DNA from 2 places in the Dyella sp. KRB-257 genome. Region 1 is predicted to be linked to the other one. Evidence: predicted binding sites of a transcription regulator. Region 1 holds the regulator's gene; the other holds the start of a gene.
The links. Region 1 encodes FliA, which starts transcription of late flagellar genes. Its sites were predicted from a motif close to TAAAGTTTNNCNNNCNNNGGCCGATAA; they were not measured.

Region 1 (9,571 bases):
GGCAGTCATCCGCAACGCGGGCAGCAGCTCGCCACTGTCGTCGGCCAGGCCGGCCAGATCCAGCACCAGCGCGAGGCGGCCGTCGCCGGTGACGGTGGCGCCGGCCACGCCGGTGGTGCCGGCGAACAGGTGGCCGAGCGGCTTGACCATCACGTCCTCGCGCCCGATCACCTCGTGCACCAGGCAGCCCAGGCGCAGGTGGCCGATGTGCAGCACCACCACGTGACGCGCGGCGCCGTCGGCCACGCCGGCCCAGCCGGCCAGATCACCCAGCACCAGCGCGCGGCCGCGATGGGCGGCGACCATGCGGCCGTCGAGCAGGCTGTCCTGCCCCGGGTGCAGCTCGAACACTTCGTCGACGTTGCTCAACGGCAGCGCCAGCAGGCGGTCGCCCACGCGCACCATCAGCACGCGCAGGATCGCCAGCGTAAGCGGCACGGTGAGTTCCAGCGTGCTGCCGTGGCCGAGTCGCGAGTGCACGCGCAGCGTGCCGCCCAGCTCGGTGATGCGGGTTTTCACCACGTCCATGCCGACACCGCGGCCGGAGATGTCCGACACGGTGGCGGCGGTGCTGAAGCCGGCGCGGAAGATCAGCTCGTAGCACTCGTTCTCGCTGAGGCGCGCGGCCTGCGCCTCGTCGATCACACCCTTCTCCACCGCCTTGCGCCTGAGCACCTCGGGGTTCATGCCGCGGCCGTCGTCGCTCACCGTGATGACGATGCGCTCGCCGCGCTGGCTCGCCGTGAGCGTCACGGTGCCACGGCGCGACTTGCCGGCGCGCTCGCGGTCCTCCGGCCCTTCCAGGCCATGGTCGAGCGCGTTGCGGATCAGGTGCACCATCGGATCGGCCAGCGCCTCGACCAGGCTGCGGTCGAGATCGGTGCCCTCACCTTCGGTGACCAGGTCCACGTCCTTGCCGAGCTGGCGCGCGAGGTCGCGCACGATGCGCGGAAAGCGCTGGAACAATCGCCCGACTGGCTGCATGCGCATGCCGAGCACGGCGTTCTGCAGGCCATCGGCGACGCGGTCGAGCTCGTCCACGGTGGACGACAGGCTGCTGTCGCCGTGGCGCGCGACCAGCGTGAGCAGGCGGTTGCGCAGCAGCAGCAGTTCGCCGGCCTGGTTGACCAGCGTATCGAGCCGCGCGGTGTCCACGCGCACGCTGGTCTCGGTGGGTGCCGCGGCAGCGCGGGCCGGAGCGGGCACGGCGGCGGGCGCAGGCGCTGGCGCCGCGACGTGGCCGGGCATGCCGCCCTTGCCGTGCAGGTTGTCCAGCAGCGCCTCGAACTCGTCGTCGTCGATGCCGCCGCCGGCGGGCGCAGCCGCCGCAGCCACCGGCGCGGGCGTGCCGCTGCCGTGCAACTGGTCGAGCAGCGCCTCGAATTCGTCGTCGTCGATGGTGCTGGATGCAGCGGGCGTGGCCACAGGCACCGGCTCCACCGTGCCGGGGGCTGCAGTGCCGTAGAGCGAATCGAGCAAGGCCTCGAACTCGCTGTCGTCGATGGCGCCGCCGGCCGCTGCCGGCGGCAGTGCCGCGACCGGGGCCGGTGCGGGCGGCGCACCCTTTTTCGGCGGCATGAGGCGCACCAGCAGCGCCGGCGGCGGCATCGCCAGGGCGTCGTTGGCGACCAGCGCGGCCATCATCGACTGCAGCAGGTCGAGCGCCTCGAGCAGCGCGTCCATCCGCGCCGCGTCGATCAGCAGGCTGCCGTTGCGCGCCTCGTTGAGCAGGTCCTCGGCGTGATGGCACAGCTGCACCATCGGCTCCACGTTGAGAAAGCCGGCGCCGCCCTTTACCGTGTGGAAGGCGCGGAACACCGCGTTGAGCAGCTCGGTGTCCTGCGGCGCGGCCTCCAGGCCTACCAGCTGCTCGCCCAGGCGCTCGACCAGCTCGCCGGCCTCGACCAGGAAATCGTCACGCAGTTCGGCGTCGAGCGAGGGATCCATCTAGCGGCTTCCTGCAGGCGGCACGGCGCCCGCCGCATCACGGCGGCAGGCGCGGGAGGGGCAACGCGGCGGCGCGATCACCGTCATGCGCGGGCTCAGAATCCGAACTCGCTCAGCAGGCGGTCGGCCTCGTCCTGGCTGCTGATCTTCTCCACCGCCTCGGCCGGTTCGCGACCGGACAGCGCGCCGGTGAGGCGCACCAGTTCGAGCATGGACGACTCCACCGAACCGATGAAGGCGACCACCTTCTTGATGCGCTGACCGGAAAGATCCTGCCAGGACTGCGCCATCACCATGTCGTTGAGGCCGGCGTTGCAGCTCTGCGCGAAGGTGCTGGCCTGCTGCGCCAGGGCGGCCACGGCGTCGCTGCCGGCGGGCGCGGCGGCAAGGATGGATGCCGCGTTGCACGCCAGCGCCTCGGCCTCCGGACGGGTGCGCTCGGCAAAGTCCAGCGTGCGGTGTGCGGCCTGCGAGCTCATCTCCAGCACGTCCTGCAGGTGCTTGCGCGCATCGGTGACGCTGTCGGGATAGCCCTCCTGCACCAGTTCGCCGCCGAGGCGGCGCACGGCATCGTGCAGGTCACGGGCCAGCAGGCCGAGCGCGCGGAACAGCTTCTGCTCGCGCTGGCGCACGATGGAATCGAGCGCCTGCTCGAAGGCCGGGCCATCGGGGCTGTTGAGCAGCTCGTGCAGCTCGTTGGGCAGCGCATCGGCGCCGAGGGTGAGCTGGGCGCTCATGCGGAAGCTCCTGCCGCGGCGAGCCGCTCGAAGATCTTGGTGAGTTTTTCCTGCAGCGTGGCGGCGGTGAACGGCTTGACGATGTAGCCGTTCACGCCGGCCTGGGCGGCGGCGATGATCTGGTCACGGTTGTTTTCGGCGGTGACCATCAGCACCGGCAGGCCCTTCAGCGAGGCCTCGGCGCGGATCGCGCGCAGCAGGTCGATGCCGGTCATGTTGGGCATGTTCCAGTCGGTCACGACCATGTCGAAGGGCTGGCTCTTCAGCATCACCAGCGCGCTCTCGCCGTCGTCGGCCTCCTGGATCAGCGGGCCGGAGAAACCCAGCTCCACGAGCAGGTTGCGCACGATGCGTCGCATGGTGGAAAAATCGTCCACCACCAGGATCTTCATGTTCTTGTTCAAGCCCGTCTCCACTTGCACGATGGGTTGCCGTGCGCCAGCCCGTAGGTAAGTTGTGTTGTCCGCGTTGCTCAGTCGTCGTCGCGCCAGTCGCTCATGCGCGCGCGCAGCCGGATGATCGCCTGGCCGTGGATCTGGCAGACCCGCGACTCGGTGACGCCGAGCACCGCGCCGATCTCCTTGAGGTTCAGTTCCTGCTCGTAGTACAGCGACATCACCAGCTGCTCGCGCTCGGGCAGCGTGGTGATCGCATCGATCAGCGCCTGGCGCATGCCGGCCTGCTCGATGTCCTCGGCGGGAGTGAGGGTGCCGGCATCGGCCACGTCCATCGCCGGGCTGCCGTCGCCGTCGTCCGGCGCCGTGAGGCTCAGCAGTCGGGAACTGGCCGCGTCGGCCAGCACCTGGTGGTATTCGTCGGCAGTCAGCCCCAGCCGTTTCATCACCTCCGCGTCGTCGGCGTCCGCACCGGTTTCCACCTCGATCTGGCGCACCACCTCGGCCACTTCGCGCGCCTTGCGATGCACCGAGCGCGGCGTCCAATCGGTCTTGCGCAGCTCGTCGAGCATGGCGCCGCGGATGCGGATACCCGCATACGTCTCGAAGCTGGCCGAACGATCGGTGGCGTAGTTACGCGCCGCCTCCAGCAGGCCGATCATCCCCGACTGGATCAGATCGCCCACGTCGACGCTGGGCGGCAAGCGCCCCATCAGGTGATAGGCGATGCGCCGCACCAGCGGCGCGTGCGTCTTCACCAGTTCGTCGGCGCTTTGCCGTTGCAGTTGCAGGTATTCGGTTGCCACGCTCATCTCACCACCCCGTCGCCGGTGCAGCCTGACCACTGAAAAATGCGATGCGGTCGAGACCCGGGCGATCGGGTTCTGCCCATGTAACGGCCGCACCAGCCAATTGCTTGAATGCCTGTGCCGAACGGCTGCCCGGCGCCACGTCCACCACCGCGTTCTGGCGGCGGATGGCCTGGCGCAGACGCTCGTCCTGCGGCACCCAGCCCATGAAATCGAGCATCACGTCGAGGAAGCGGTCGGTGACCCGCGCCAGCTTCTGGTGCAGCGCCTTGGCCTCGCCGAGGTTGCGCACCATGTTCGCCACCATGTGCAGGCGCTTCACGCCGAAATCCCGACTGAGCACCTTGGCCATGGCGTAGGCGTCGGTGATGGAGGCGGGCTCGTCGCACACCACCAGCACCACGTCGTCGGCCGCGGCGGCGAACATCGCCACCGAATCGGAGATGCCGGCAGCGGTGTCCACCAGCAGGAAGTCCGGCACCTGCGGCAGCTCGTCGAAGGCACGGATCACCGCCGCCTGCTCGCCCGAACCCAGCTGCGCCAGCCGGCGCGCGCCTGAGCCGGCGGGAATCACCTTCAGCCCGTGCGGCGCCTGCAGGATCAGGTCGGCCAGACCGCACTGGCCGTCGAGCATGTGGCCGAGATGGCGCGAGGGCGCCAGGCCGAGCAGCACGTCGACGTTGGCCAGGCCCATGTCGGCATCCAGCAGCATCGTCTCGTGGCCCATCATCGCCAGCGTCATGCCCAGGTTCACTGCCACCGTGGTCTTGCCCACGCCGCCCTTGCCGCCGCAAACCGCGATGGTGCGGCAGCGCTGGCGCGGGCTGCGCCGATCGAGGTTGGCCGCCTGCGTCGGCGCGCGGGGCGCGGCGGGCGCGACCATGTCGGTGAGCGACGAAACCATCTGCTTGAGTCCCCAGGCCTGATTCTTGATGAAGGCGCGCTCTTCCAGCGCGTCTATGGAAAACAATGCGGCCGACGCGGCGGCGCTCATGCGCTGGCCACCGCGAAGCCGAAGCGCTCGGCCAGCGCGCTGTCGTCCAGCGCGGTGGCCGTGGCGGCGGAGGTCTTGAGTACGTGGGCGGCGCGCAGCACCAGCACACGGGCATCGGCCACGGCGAGGTCTTCGGGCACGCGCTGGCCGTCGGTGGTGTAGTCCAGCGGCAGCTTGTGGCGGATCAGCACCGACAGCGCACCGCCCAGGCTGGGCGCCTCGTCGAGCTTGGTGAACAGCACGCTGGCCGGCGTCAGCGGCATGTAGGCGCGCACCGCCTCTTCCAGCGACTGCGCCTGCGCGTTGGCGGCCAGCACCAGGCTGATGCGCAGCGCGATGCCGTCACTGTGGGCGACCTCGTTGAGCACATCCATCTGCTGTTCCAGCCGCGGATCGGTGCCGGACACGCCGGCGGTGTCGATCAGCACGGTGTGCCTGCCCTTGAGCATCTCCAGCATCTGGCGCAGGCTCGCCGCGTCGTCGGCGGGGTACACGCGCACGCCGAGCAGGCGGCCGTAGTGCTCCAGCTGCGCGGCGGCGCCGATGCGGTAGTGGTCGGTGGACACCAGCGCCACGTTGGCGGCGCCGTGGCGCACCACGGCCCTGGCAGCGAGTTTGGCGATCGTGGTGGTCTTGCCCACGCCGGTGGGGCCGACCAGGGCGATCATGCCGCCGTCGCTGTCGCCGCGGCCGCTGATGGCCACATTGCGGCTGAGCAGGCCCAGCGGCAGGTAGCGCGCCTGCTCGGCACTGATCTGCTCGGGCAGGTCGTCGGCCAACTTGCGGGCGACGTCGGCGTCGATGCCCAGCCGGGTGAATTCGCGCAGCACGCGGGCGCGCAGCGGATGGCGGCGCTCCATGTCGTTCCAGGCCAGGCTGGACAGCTGCATCTCCAGCATCTCGCGCAGGCTGCCGAGTTCGGCGCGCATACGGGCGGTGTCCTGCATGGCGCGCTCCACCGCCGGGTGCATCGGCACCGGTTCCTCGGCGGCGGCGGCGGCGAGACGGGCGACGGGGGCCGGCGCGATCGCGGCGGTGCTCGTGGTGTGGGGCGTGTTCGGGGCGGCCGGCGCGGGGCGCGCCGCAGCAGCCGACGGCGTGGCGCGCGAGGCAACCGGCGCCTCGGCGCGAACCATCGGTGCGGTCGGGGCGGCCGAAGCACGCGTCGGCGCGGAGCGGGCGACGGCCGGCGGCGCGGCGGACTCGATCCGTGCGGCGGCCGCCGGCGCTTCCGACACGGAGGGCGCGACTGCAGCGTTGGCGGTCTGGCGACGCCACAGGCGCGGCGATGGCGTCTCCTCAAAAGGCGGCGTCGACGCCTTGACGGCCGGCGCCGGCGACTCGTCACCGGCCGGCACGCCATGACGGGCGGCCTCGCGCACCAGCGCCTCGTCGTAGTCGAGCGCGGCGATGATCTCGATGCCCTCGGGCAGGCGGCGGGTGGACAGAATCACCGCATCCGGGCCCTGCTCCTCGCGCACCAGCTTCATGGCCTGGCGCATGTCCGATGCTACGAATCGTTTGATTTTCATGGGTCGCTTCGCTCGCGGGATTCGGGATTCGGGATTCGGGATTCGGGATTCGGGATTCGTCAAAGCGGAGAAGCGGAGAAGCGGAGAAGCCGACCATCTGACTACTGCGGCTTTTCCGAATCCCGAATCCCAAATGCCGACTCCCAGCTCTTACCGTCCCAGCGCCTGCACCAGCCGCACCCGGCGGTTGTCGGGCACCTCGTTGTAAGCGAGTACGTGCAGGTTCTGTGCCACGTGGCGGGTGAAGCGCGCGAGCCAGGTGCGCAGCTGCGGCGCGACCAGCAATACCGCCGGTTCGCCGCTCATTTCCTGCTTGCGCGCGGCTTCGGCCACGCCCTGCTGCAGGCGGTCGGCCAGGCCCGGCTCCACTGCCGCGCCGGTACCGCCGTTGCCGGTAAGCGAGCTCATCAGGATCTGCTCCAGCTCCGGCGCCAGCGTGATGACGGGCACCTCGGTGCCCAGCCCGATGATCTCCTGCACGATCTGCCGGCCCAGCGTGACGCGCACGGCGGCGGTGAGCACGCCGGGATCCTGACTCTGGCTGGCGTGCTCCGCCAACGATTCGACGATGGAGCGCATGTTGCGGATCGGCACCCGCTCGGCCAGCAGGTTCTGCAGCACCTTGACCACCGTGCCCAGCGCCAGGCGCTTGGGCACCAGGTCCTCGACCAGCTTGGGCGCGCTCTGCGCGAGGCGGTCCAGCAGCTGCTGCACGTCCTGGTGGCTGAGCAGCTCGTGCGCGTGGCTGCCCAGGATGTGCGACAAGTGGGTGGCGATCACCGTGGCCGGATCGACCACCGTGTAGCCGAGCGACTGCGCATTGTCGCGCTGGCCCTGCTCGATCCACACCGCCTCCAGCCCGAACGCCGGATCGCGCGTGGGGATGCCCGGCACCGGGCCGTGCACGTGGCCGGGATTGATCGCCAGCAGGCGCTCGGTGTGCACCTCGGCCTCGCCCATCGGCACGCCCATCAGGGTGATGCGATAGGTGTTGGGGCCGAGATCGAGGTTGTCGCGGATGTGCACCGCCGGCACCAGGAAGCCCAGCTCCTGCGACAGCTTGCGGCGCACCGACTTGATCCGCCCCATCAGCTCGCCGCCCTGGTGGGTGTCCACCAGCGGGATCAGCCGGTAGCCCACTTCCAGCCCCAGCGGATCGACGCTGGCGACGTCCTCCCAGCCCAGCTCCAGCCGCTCGGCCGGCGCCGCCGGCGGCGGCACTTCGGCGGCCTGCTGCGCCACGCGCGCGGCGGTGTCGCGCTCGCGCCTGATCATCAGCCAGGCGGCGGCGCCGCAGGTGGAACCGAGCAGCAGGAAGGCGATGTTCGGCATGCCCGGGATCATCCCCATCACGCCCAGCACCGCGCCGGCCACGGCGAGCGCGCGCGGCTGGCCGAAGATCTGCGCCACCAGCTGCTTGCCCATGTCCTGCGCCTTGGACACGCGGGTGACGATCACCGCCGCGGCGATGGAGAGCATCAGCGAGGGCACCTGCGCCACCAGGCCGTCGCCGATGGTGAGCAGGGTGTAGGTGCGGGCCGCCTCCGAGGCGGACAGGCCGTGCTGCAGCACGCCGACGAAGAAGCCGCCGACGATGTTGATGATGAGGATCAGGATACCGGCGGTGGCGTCGCCGCGGACGAACTTGGAGGCACCGTCCATCGAGCCGTAGAAGTCCGCCTCCTCGCGCACTTCCTGGCGGCGCTCGCGCGCCTGCTCTTGCGTGAGCAGGCCGGCGTTGAGGTCGGCATCGATCGCCATCTGCTTGCCGGGCATCGCGTCCAGGGTGAAGCGCGCGGTGACTTCCGACACGCGGGTGGCGCCCTTGGTGACCACCACGAAATTGATGATGGTGAGGATCGCGAACACCACCAGGCCCACCGCGAAGTTGCCGCCGATGACGAACTCGCCGAACGCCTCGATCACCTTGCCGGCCGCGCCGGGACCGTCATGGCCGTGCAGCAGCACCACGCGGGTGGAAGCGATGTTGAGCGCGAGGCGCAGCAGCGTGGCCATCAGCACCACGGTGGGAAAGGCCGCGAACTCCAGCGGCCGCATCACGTAGATCACCGCCAGCAGGATCACCAGCGACAGCGCGATGTTGAAGCTGAACAGCATGTCCAGCAGGAACGGCGGCAGCGGCAGCATCAGCATCGCCAGCGCGGCCAGCAGGATCACCGGCGCACCTATGCCACGGCGGCCGATCTGCTTGAGGTTTTCCAGTGCACCGACGGCGGCCATGGCGTGTTCCCTGGGGTGGAAGAATGGCCGGCCCCTTGTTCGTCATCCCGGCGAAAGCCGGGATCCAGTGCCTGTCCTGGCCGACTTCAAGACGCTGGATCCCGGCTTTCGCCGGGATGACGAGCACAAATGGCTCCGACCACCGCTACAACTTGTACGGACCCATCAGGTCCGGATCGATGTCCGGCTGCGGCGGGGACGGCGGCGGCGTGTCGCCGCGGGCACCGGCCTGCTTGAGCTGGAACACGTAGGCCAGGATCTGCGCCACCGCGACATACAGCGACGCGGGGATTTCCCGACCCAGCTCGGTCGTTGCATACAAGGCGCGTGCCAACGGCGGCGACTCGACCAGGGGGATGCGATGGCCGGCCGCCACGGTGCGGATCTGCTGGGCCATCACGTCCACGCCCTTGGCGATCACGCGCGGCGCGCCGAAGCGGTTTTCGTCGTACTTCAGCGCCACCGCGAAGTGGGTGGGATTGGTCACCACCACGTCGGCGCTGGGCAGGTCCTGCATCATGCGGCGGCGCGCCAGCTGGTGCTGCACCTGGCGGATGCGGCCCTTGAGCTCGGGGTTGCCTTCGGTTTCCTTGGCCTCGTCCTTGTGCTCCTGTTTGGTCATGCGCTGTTTCTTGTTGTGATCGAACTTCTGGTACAGCGCGTCCACGCCGCCGATCAGTCCCAGCATGCAGCCGAAGGTGAGCGCGGCGCGGCCGAGCAGGCTGATCGAATCGGCGATGCCGAACGCGACGGATCCACGACCGGTCGTCAATAATTCGCCTTGCCAGTGACGTAAAAGCAGCACCAGCGCAAAACCGATCAGCACCAGCTTGAGCAGTGCCTTGCCCAGCTCCACCAGGCCGCGCATGGCGAAGATCTTGCCGAAGCCGGCGATCGGGTCGAGCCGCTCGAACTT
Region 2 (9,571 bases), on a different contig from region 1:
CACGACGCCGCACGCCATGCACATGGCCTGCCCTGGCGCCAACGTCAGCACGCCGTCTGGCGTGTCAAAAAAGCAGTCACCGCACAGATCCCCGTGATTAGTCGGGAACTCGTCGTCAGTCGGGATCGGCGAGCCGCACCGCTCGCACGTCAATTGCTCGGACTCTTTGCCCTTCGAGCGCCGCCCCGAAGTAGCGCCCACGAACACACGCAGCAGCACCAGGACAGCGGCCAGCACGAGAAGGGCAGCGCCCACGGCGATCACCTGCGACTTACCGGACGAGAGAACCGACGACGTTTGCTGCGCAACCTCAGCCGCCGACGAATAGGTGCCAGTGCACGGAGCGGTTGAATTCGGGTCGGACCCGAGGCCGCAATCGCCGAAGAACGCAGCGAACGGATGCAAAGAGGTATAGGAGGGGCTCATTCGCGACCGCGCCCGTGGTGGCTGGCGAGGCCAGCGAAGAAGAAGGCGGCGAAGCTCGTGAGTACCACCACGTTGCACTGAACCCACCAGGGCTGCAGCGCCATCCAGTGCGAGAGCGGATAGCTCAGCACCAGGACAACGAAGGCGGCGGCGACCATCATGCGCGCGCCCACCGAGCGCAGCGACGCGCCCACAAGAACGACCCCAACGCCCACAGACCAAACGCGTGGGCGACCTGATACCAGGGCTGGCCAGCAGCGAGCCAGAACACGAGGGGGAGCAAGAGGACGGGGAGGAGGATCACGACGAAAACCCCTGCACGCCCTGCGCGCGGTACTGATCCTCAAGCACCTGGCGCAACTCGTCCGTAAGACCCACGTCATCCGGCCAGCGCAGCACCTGGGCAAGCCGGTCCGCCTGCTCAGCCGTCAGCGTCAGAATCAGATCGGCCTGCAGAATGCGATTCACAGGCGCACCCCTTCCAGCGTGGCGCGCTGGCGGGCGACGAGGTTTCGGAGGGTCACGCCGGCCCGGACGGCCCAGGCGGCGGACAGAAAGAAGCAGAAAGCGGCTAGAGCAGTCATCCTTGGTCCCCTGTCGTCGTCAAGTGAATTGCGACGGGGCGGACCGTAAAGTAGATTGCGACACCCCGTCAAGAGGAATGCGACATGTCGGCTGTAAACAATTTGCTTGACAAGTATCGCGAGGCGTGCTCGCTGACCTCAGATAGCGCCGTAGCGGACTCGCTCCACATCAAGCGGCAAGCGGTCCACCAGTGGCGCAAAGGCGTGTCTTGGCCGAGCGAGGATCACGTGCTCGCGATGACGAAAGCGATGCAGGAGCCGGCCGAACGTTGGTTCGTCGCGATCAGTGCGGAGCGCGCATCGCCCGCTGCACGGAAGGTCTGGCTAAAGCTGGCGCAGATGGCCGCGGCAGTGACACTTGCGGTAGGCCTCTACCCCGCGCACGCAGCGCCGCACACGGCGGGTTTCTCGGCCGATAACCCGGGCCACGTGTATATTATGTAAAATTCCGGAGGTCTCGTCGATTGCATCGACCGATTGCATCGTCGTGCGGATAGTGCTGCCTGGTTCGGGACACATCGTTGCCGAGCACAGTGTGCAGCAGATGCTCGCCCGAAGGGCGAGCGCGGTAGAGGCCTGCCGCGTGCAAAGAATTCAACCGTGTGCCGCTCCCCTGCCCGCACGCACATCACGTCCCCATCGTTCGATCCGTGCTGATCGGACCGGCTGATCGGATCGGGAGTTGCAGGGGCGATCAATCCTTCAGGTACTCCTGCACCATCTGCCGGCCGCGATGGATGCCGCGCCGGCATCATCCAGGCCGTTCCGTTCAGGCCGGGAAATCCGCTTTGCTCTCGTCTTCAAGCACATGACGTCGAGCGAAGTCGAGCGTCTCGGCCGATGCCGGGCGCGCATACAGGTAGCCCTGGACGGCGTCGCAGCCGTGCGCCCTGAGCCACAAGGCCTCTTCCTTGCGTTCGACCCCTTCGGCCACCGTGCTGATGCCCAGCGCCCGGGCCATCTGCAGCATGGAGTCGACGATCGCCTGGCTGTCGGACAGGCGATCCACGTTGCGGACGAACGAGGCATCGATCTTGACCCGGGTGATGGGCAGCCGCTTGAAATGCGAGAGGCTCGAGTAGCCGCGTCCGAAGTCGTCGATGGTGATGGCGATGCCCATGCCGGCAAGACGGACCAGGTTCGTGCGCAGCTCCTCGTCGAGATGCAGGGCGACGGTCTCGGTGATTTCCAGTTCCACCAGCTGGGTGCGGAGCCCGGCCGAGATGATCGTGGACTGCACGACGTCGACGAAGCCCGGTTGCCGAAGCTGCACCGGCGATACGTTGATCGCCACCGGGCCGTCGTATGCACCCTCCGCCAGCCAGCGGCAGGCCTGCCCCAGCGCCTCGCGGAGTACCCATTGCCCAAGCTCCAGGATCTGTCCGCTGCGTTCGGCGACAGGAATGAACTCGCTGGCCTTGATCTCTGTGCCGTTGCTCTCCCGCCATGCGCACAAGGCCTCGAGTCCGATGATTCGTCCGGTCGAAAGACTGAACTGTGGCTGGTAGCGCAGATGCAGGCGACCGAGCGCCAGGGCCTGGCGCAGGCCCTGCACCAGCTCCACGTAATGCCAGGCCTCGCGGCGCATGCCGGGATCGAACTGCACCACACGGTCCCTGCCCGCCTGCTTGGCATGGCACAGGGCGGCATCGCCTGCACTGAGCAGGGTGTCGACATCCGTGCCGTGCTCGGGCCACCAGGCGATTCCGATGCTGCACGTCCGGGCAAGCGCGAAATCGTCGCCATTGCCGGTATCGGCGACCACGCTGCGAATATTCCTGGCCAGCGCGATGGGCGCCATCGGCGCCGCCGGCTTCGTCATCACGACAACGAACTCGTCACCGTCGAAGCGACCCGCCATGACGTTCCGGTCGGCGAACGCGCCGATCCGTGCGGCGACTTCGCGCAGGTGGAGGTCGCCGCTCGGATATCCCTGGGTATCGTTGATCAACTTGAAGCGATCGATGTTGATGAACAGCACGGCCATCTGTTGGTGCTCGGGTGCCTCGCGAATCGCCCGCCCGAGGCGTTCCCTCAACGCACCGTGCGTCAACAGCCCGGTCAATGGATCGATACCGGCCTGCAGCCGCTGCAACTCCTGCTCGCGCAACTGGGCAGTGACATCGAGGCATATGACCAGTTCGACCTCGCCGTCCGCGCGGTCCAGATGGGTCGTCAGGAGTCGCGCATCGAACTCGCTGCCATCGGCGCGTCGGTGCTTGACCAACTGCTCGCCGCGGCGCCGAGCCACGTGTCCGGCCATCTCTGGGGCGCCCGCCTGCACGTCGAGGTCCGCCAGCCGGCAGGCCCGCCCAGAGGGCGGCGCAAGCCCATACACATCGCGTGCCTCCCGATTCGCCTCCACGATGGCGCCATGGCCGGGTTCCACCACGAGACAGGGCATGGGAAGATTCTCGATCAGCTCGGCATAACCCCGCTCCAGCCGCGCCAACTGGCTGCTGCTGTCGATGAATCGGCGGGTCGCGCGGCGTTGCAGGCCATAGATGACCAGGGTCGAGACGGCGATGAAGATCAACCCCTTGGTGGCGAAATAGATTTCCCGTCCCGCACCCGGCGGGATCCATTCGGCCACTGTGTCGGAAACCGCCAGCCACAGGACGCCCAGCAGGGCGTAGCGCCGTGCCAGACGCCCCGATTGCCGCTGCAGGTCGCCCCAGGGGGCGGGTGTCGGTTGCTGCATGATGCAAGGCTCCGCAGGTGGGTGTTGCACGCATGCCGCGTGGAAGCCTGAAAGCCTCTGCGCCGCACGCCGCATGTCGTCGAAGGATCGAGACCGCACGGATCGACTAGAACTCCTTCCAGACGGATGTGTCCTCGACGCGATGCGACCGCTCCGAAGCCGGCTTGTGGTCGGCCGCGTGCGCAGACGGCCGATGCGCACCCCCGATTCGTGCATCGTGGGCGGGTGCGAGGGAGGCCTCCTGGGCTTCCTCGATGTGGAAGTAGGCCACCTGCCTGCGCAGGTTCATCGCCTGCTCTTCCATGGCGCGGCTCGCCGAGGCCGCCTCCTCCACCAGCGCGGCGTTCTGCTGGGTGACCTCGTCCATCTGGGTCACCGCCATGTTCACCTGCTCGATGCCGGCCGACTGCTCGGTACTCGCCGCGGCGATCTCGGCCACGATGTCGGTCACCTTCTTGATGCTCTCGACGATGGCCGCGAGCGCATGCCCCGACTCGTCCACCAGGCTCGAACCCAGCTGGACTCGCTCGACGCTGTCACCGATCAGGGTCTTGATCTCCTTGGCCGCCTGAGCGCTGCGCTGGGCAAGGTTGCGCACCTCGGATGCGACCACGGCGAACCCCCGTCCCTGCTCGCCGGCGCGGGCCGCTTCCACGGCGGCGTTCAGGGCGAGCAGGTTGGTCTGGAAGGCGATCTCGTCGATCAGGCCGACGATGTCCGCGATCTGCTGGCTGGAGGCCGAGATCGCCCCCATCGCCTCGACCGCCCTGCTGACCACGGCACCGCCATGCTCGGCCTGTTCGCGTGCGCCGCGGGCCAGTTGATCGGCGTGCGAGGCGTTCTCGGCGTTCTGTTTCACCGTGGCGGTCATCTCCTCCATCGAGGCGGCCGTTTCCTCCAGGCTGGAGGCCTGTTCCTGGGTGCGCTGGCTCAGGTCGTCGTTGCACTGCGCGATTTGCCGCGCGGCGGTGCTCACCGACTCGGCGCCGGCCCGGACATCGGCCACCACCTCGGCGAGCTTCGCATCCATGCGCGCCAGCGATTGCAGCAGACGGCCGACCTCGTCCGCCGATATCCGCTCGATGCGGTTGTTGAGCCTGCCCCCCGCGATGTTGTCGGCCACGCGCATGGCCTCGGCGAGCGAGCGGGAAATCGACCGTACCAGCCGAAAACCGATGGCTCCGCTCAAAGCCAGACCGAACGCGATGGAGGCGATCGTGGTCCTGGCTGACCGCGAGGCCTTCTGCTCGTCGGCGGCATACGCTGCATTGGCGCTCTTGTCCTGCAGGGCGAACAGGTCCCCGATATCGCCACGCAAGGCGGTGTAGCTTTTCTCGCCGGCGCCATCCAGGGCCTGCGCCGCAAGATCGTACTGTTTCGCGTCCAGTGCCCTGGCGGCGCGGTTCATTGCGTTGCGGAAATCCCCGTAATCGGCATCCAGCCGGCCGCCGATTGTTTTTTCTGCCGGCGACAGTTTCGCCGCATGGAATTTCGCAAGTAATTGCATCAGTTCAGCGTCATCCCTCCGCAGGGACCGTTCGTAAGTGGTGGCCTGACCCTGATTGCGCGCGCCCAATGCGCGTTGCAGGAATGTTCTTTCGCTGCCGAGCAGGTCCAGTCCACGTGCCAACGACATGGCGGGTATCAGCTTGTCTGCATACATGTCGCGCAGGGCAGCATTGCTGCTGCTCAAATCGGAAATACCCATGGCTCCCAGCGCCGCAAGCAGCGTGGCGAGAGTGCCCAAAGCGATTATCAGCCTGACCTTGATCGACCATTGCGGAAAATGCATGACCGCTCTCCGGTTCATGGGAAGTGATTGACTGATCGGTCATCTGCCGAAACCAGTCTGTTCGGAATGTCCTGTTTCAAATGCCTGGTGCCCGGACCGGACCATGGAACGCGGTCTCGCCGCTTTCCCGACGGACCACGGCATCGGCCCGCTTCCGGTCCGATGAGCCGCTGGGCGTGCGCTTCCCTTAACGACCGGGCCCCACCGATCTTGAGCGGGAAAATATTCCGTTTTGGACTACTTGTCAGCACCGCCCTAAGGTGCCCCGCCCACTGAAATAACGCAATGATGCGTTCCATCTACGATGACGAGTACCGCCGGCTGCTCGACTTCATGCTGCAGGTGCGCGAGGCATTGGGCATCACTCAGACAAGCCTCGCGCGGCGGCTGCGGACCACCCAGTCCTACGTCTCCAAGTGCGAGCGTGGCGAACGCCGCATCGATGTGATCGAATACGTACGTTATTGCGACGCACTGGGCGTGGATGCCGCGGTTCTGATGGACGTATTTCTCGACCACCGCCTCGGTGGCACCGACGACAGGGCCGTGATAATCGCCACCCTGTTGCGGAAAAGCCGGCGCAGGTGGCGCGCACGGGTACAGTCCGGCGCCAATTGACCCCTGCACCGGCCGCCATGGGCAAGCCAATGGCTGGACTGGCGCGCCGCGTCATCCGTGCACGAGACAACCGATGCCAAGAACCGCCCACCCGTCGCCGCATTCTGTCGGCCCCCGCTGGTTGAACCGCACGGTGGCCGGTGCCGGCATCACCAGCGCGCTGGGCGATTTCTGTTACGAGACCACCACGGTGATCCTGCCGGGCTTTCTCGCCGTGCTCGGTGTGCCGGCGGCGGCGCTCGGGCTGATCGAGGGCGCGGCCGATGCAGTGGCGAGCTTCACCAAGATGCTTGCCGGCCACGTGGCGGACAAGCTAGGCCATCGCAAGGCGCTGGTGCTGGTGGGCTATGCGCTGACGCCGGTCGGACAGGCGCTGATCGCGCTCGCCGCGGGCTGGCCGCTGCTGCTGGCTGGACGGCTGCTGTCATGGTTCGGCAAGGGCCTGCGCGGTCCGCTGCGCGACGCCATCGTGGTGCAGGCGGTGCGCGCGGAGACGCGCGGGCGCGCGTTCGGCTTCCATCGCGCCACGGACACGCTGGGCGCGGTGGCCGGACCGCTGCTGGGTGTGGCCCTGCTCGGCTGGGCGCAGACCCTGCCCACGCATGATGCCGCCTGGCCGTTCCGGCTGGTGCTGTGGCTGTCGCTGATTCCCGGCGCGCTGGCGGTGCTGGTGTTCCTGCTGCTGGTGCGCGATCCGGGGCACTCGGTCAATCCGGCGCTGCAGTTGATGCATTCGCTGCGCACGCTGCCGCCGCGCTTCAAGCGCTACCTGGGCGCGGTCGGTTTGTTCGGCATCGGCGATTTCTCGCACAGCCTGCTGATCCTGGCCGCCACCACGCTGCTGGCGCCGTCGATGGGCGTGGTGCGCGCGGCGCAGGTGGCCGGCCTGCTCTACGTGGGGCGCAACGTAGTGCAGGTGCTCGCCTCCTTTCCGATCGGCGCGCTGGCCGACCGTGTGGGACATCGTCCGCTACTGCTGGCCGGCTATGCGCTGGGTGTGCTGACCGCCACGCTGACCGCGCTGGTGTTCTGGCGCGGCAGCGCGGGCGTGCCGGCGTTGGCCGGCATCTTCGTCGTGGCCGGGCTTTACGTGGCGACGCAGGAGGCGCTGGAGTCCACCGTGACCGCGGCGATAGTGCCGCCCGAGCGGCTGGCCACCAGCTACGGCGCGCTGGGCACGGTGAACGGCGTGGCTAAGTTCGTCTCCAGCGCGGCGGTGGGGCTGGCCTGGAGCCTGCATTCGCCGGCGGCCGGATTTGCCCTCGCCGCGCTGCTGATGCTCGCCGGCACGATCGCCCTCGCGCGCAGCCGCTGAGCGTCCGGCGCTTGTCCCGTGCGGGATTTCGTCGTCATATGGCGATCCACATAACGAAGGCGCACGCCCCGCATGACCCCGCCACAGACACGACGCCGCCTAGGTGCCGCGATGCTCGCGCTCGCGGGCCTCGCCGGCAGCGCCCACGCCGACGACCTGGTGGTGTCGGCCGCTTCCAGCCTCACCAATGCGTTCCAGTCGGTAGCCACGGCCTACGAGGCGGTGCATCCGGGCACCCATGTGGTGCTGAACTTCGCCTCGTCCGATACCCTGCTGCGGCAGATCGCCAACGGCGCGCCGGCCGACGTGTTCGCCTCGGCCGACCAGGTGGCGATGGACAAGGCGCAGGCGCAGCAGGCGATCGCGCCGGCCAGCCGCGTGGACTTCGCCGCCAACCAGTTGGTGCTGATCGTGCCGACCGGCGGCGCGAAGGTGACCACGCTGGATGATCTCACCCATGCCTCGTTCAAGCGCATCGCCTGGGGCGACCCGGCCTCGGTGCCGGTGGGTCGCTACACCCAGGGTGTGCTGGACCGCGCCGGCCTTACGTCGCGCCTGGAAGACAAGGCCGTGCTCACGGCCAACGTGCGCCAGTGCCTGGACTACGTGGTGCGCGGCGAAGTCGACGCCGGCTTCGTCTACGCCACCGACGCGGCCATCGCCCGCGGCAAGGTGGACGTGGCGCTGCGCATTCCATCGACCACACCCATCACCTACCCCATCGCCGTGGTCGCGCACAGCAGGCACGCGGATGAAGCGCGCGCCTTCATCGCCTTCGTGCGCTCGGCCAGGGGGCAGGCGCTGCTGGCCGATGCCGGCTTCCTGGCGCCCTGAGCGTGACGCCGGACATCTGGCAACCGCTGCTGCTCTCGCTGAAGGTCGCCACCTGGGCGACCGCGCTGAACCTCGTGCTCGGCGTGGCGGTGGCCTACGGACTGTCGCGCTGGCGCTCGCGCTGGTGCAACACGGTCGATGCACTGCTCACCCTGCCGCTGGTGCTGCCGCCCACGGTGCTCGGCTACTACCTGCTGGTGCTGCTGGGCCGGCGCGGCGTGATCGGTGGCTGGCTGGAGCAGTGGGGCATCAACCCGGTGTTCACCTGGCAGGGCGCGGTGATCGCCGCCACGCTGGCCGCCTTCCCGCTGGTGCACAAGGCCGCGCGGGCCGCGTTCGAGAACGTCGAACCGCAGCTGGAAGACGCCGCGCGCGTGCTCGGCCTGGCGCCGCTCGCGGTGTTCTTCCGCGTTTCGCTGCCGCTGGCCGCGCGCGGCATCATTGCCGGCGCCCTGCTCGCCTTCGCCCGCGCGCTGGGCGAGTTCGGCGCCACGCTGATGATTGCCGGCAACCTGCCTGGCCGCACGCAGACGCTGTCGGTGGCGATCTACTCGGCGATCGAGGCGGGCGACGACGCCGGTGCCAACACGCTGGTGATCGTGGCCTCGGTCACCTGCGTGGCGGTGCTGGTGCTCGCCGGCCGGCTCACCCGCGGCCGCGCACCACGAAGGAGCGCGTAGCGATGCGGCTGGACGTCGACATCCGCCGCGTGATGGCCGACCCGCAGCGCCCGTTCTCGCTGGAGCTGGCGTTCCGCTCGGACAGCCCGCGCGTGGTGCTGTTCGGCCCCTCCGGCTCGGGCAAGAGCCTCACCCTGCGCGCCATCGCCGGGCTGATGCGACCGGACGCCGGCCACATCGGCGTGCGCGGCCGCACGCTTTTCGACGATGTCCGCGGCGTGGATGTACCGGCGCGCGCGCGGCGCATCGGCTACGTGTTCCAGGACTACGCGCTGTTCCCGCACCTCACCGTGGCGCAGAACGTGGCATTCGGGTTGACGTCCGGCCTGCGCCAGCCCTCGCGCCGGAACGTGCCGGAAGCGGCGCGGCGCTGGCTCGACGCGTTCGAGCTGGCCGGCCTGGCCAGCCGCTATCCCGCGCAGATTTCCGGCGGTCAGCAGCAGCGCGTGGCGCTGGCCCGGGCGCTGGCGCCGCAGCCGGATCTGCTGCTGCTGGACGAACCGTTCGCCGCGCTCGACCCGCCGCTGCGCGGCCGCCTGCGCGACGAACTGGTGGCGCTGCAGGCGCGGCTGGACGTGCAGATGCTGGTGATCACCCACGACCCGGCCGACGTCGAGGTGC

Region 2: a site for FliA is predicted at 5,691-5,717, ahead of ACO2Q2_RS09785 (methyl-accepting chemotaxis protein). Genes of this name have one in related genera too.

The regions. Positions count from the first base shown of each region.
Region 1 is NZ_JBMSDZ010000004.1:79,502-89,072, reverse strand. Features, by position in the region: gene ACO2Q2_RS04300 (chemotaxis protein CheA) at 1-1,947, opposite strand, end outside; gene ACO2Q2_RS04295 (protein phosphatase CheZ) at 2,043-2,684, opposite strand; gene ACO2Q2_RS04290 (chemotaxis response regulator CheY) at 2,681-3,088, opposite strand; gene ACO2Q2_RS04285 (RNA polymerase sigma factor FliA) at 3,157-3,891, opposite strand; gene ACO2Q2_RS04280 (MinD/ParA family protein) at 3,893-4,771, opposite strand; gene flhF (flagellar biosynthesis protein FlhF) at 4,879-6,414, opposite strand; gene flhA (flagellar biosynthesis protein FlhA) at 6,565-8,655, opposite strand; gene flhB (flagellar biosynthesis protein FlhB) at 8,801-9,571, opposite strand, start outside.
Region 2 is NZ_JBMSDZ010000010.1:34,024-43,594, forward strand. Features, by position in the region: gene ACO2Q2_RS09760 (hypothetical protein) at 1-426, opposite strand, end outside; gene ACO2Q2_RS09765 (hypothetical protein) at 423-620, opposite strand; gene ACO2Q2_RS09770 (hypothetical protein) at 727-894, opposite strand; gene ACO2Q2_RS09775 (hypothetical protein) at 1,095-1,454, shown strand; gene ACO2Q2_RS09780 (putative bifunctional diguanylate cyclase/phosphodiesterase) at 1,780-3,711, opposite strand; gene ACO2Q2_RS09785 (methyl-accepting chemotaxis protein) at 3,818-5,503, opposite strand; gene ACO2Q2_RS09790 (helix-turn-helix domain-containing protein) at 5,789-6,121, shown strand; gene ACO2Q2_RS09795 (MFS transporter) at 6,195-7,436, shown strand; gene modA (molybdate ABC transporter substrate-binding protein) at 7,548-8,270, shown strand; gene modB (molybdate ABC transporter permease subunit) at 8,273-8,950, shown strand; gene ACO2Q2_RS09810 (ABC transporter ATP-binding protein) at 8,953-9,571, shown strand, end outside.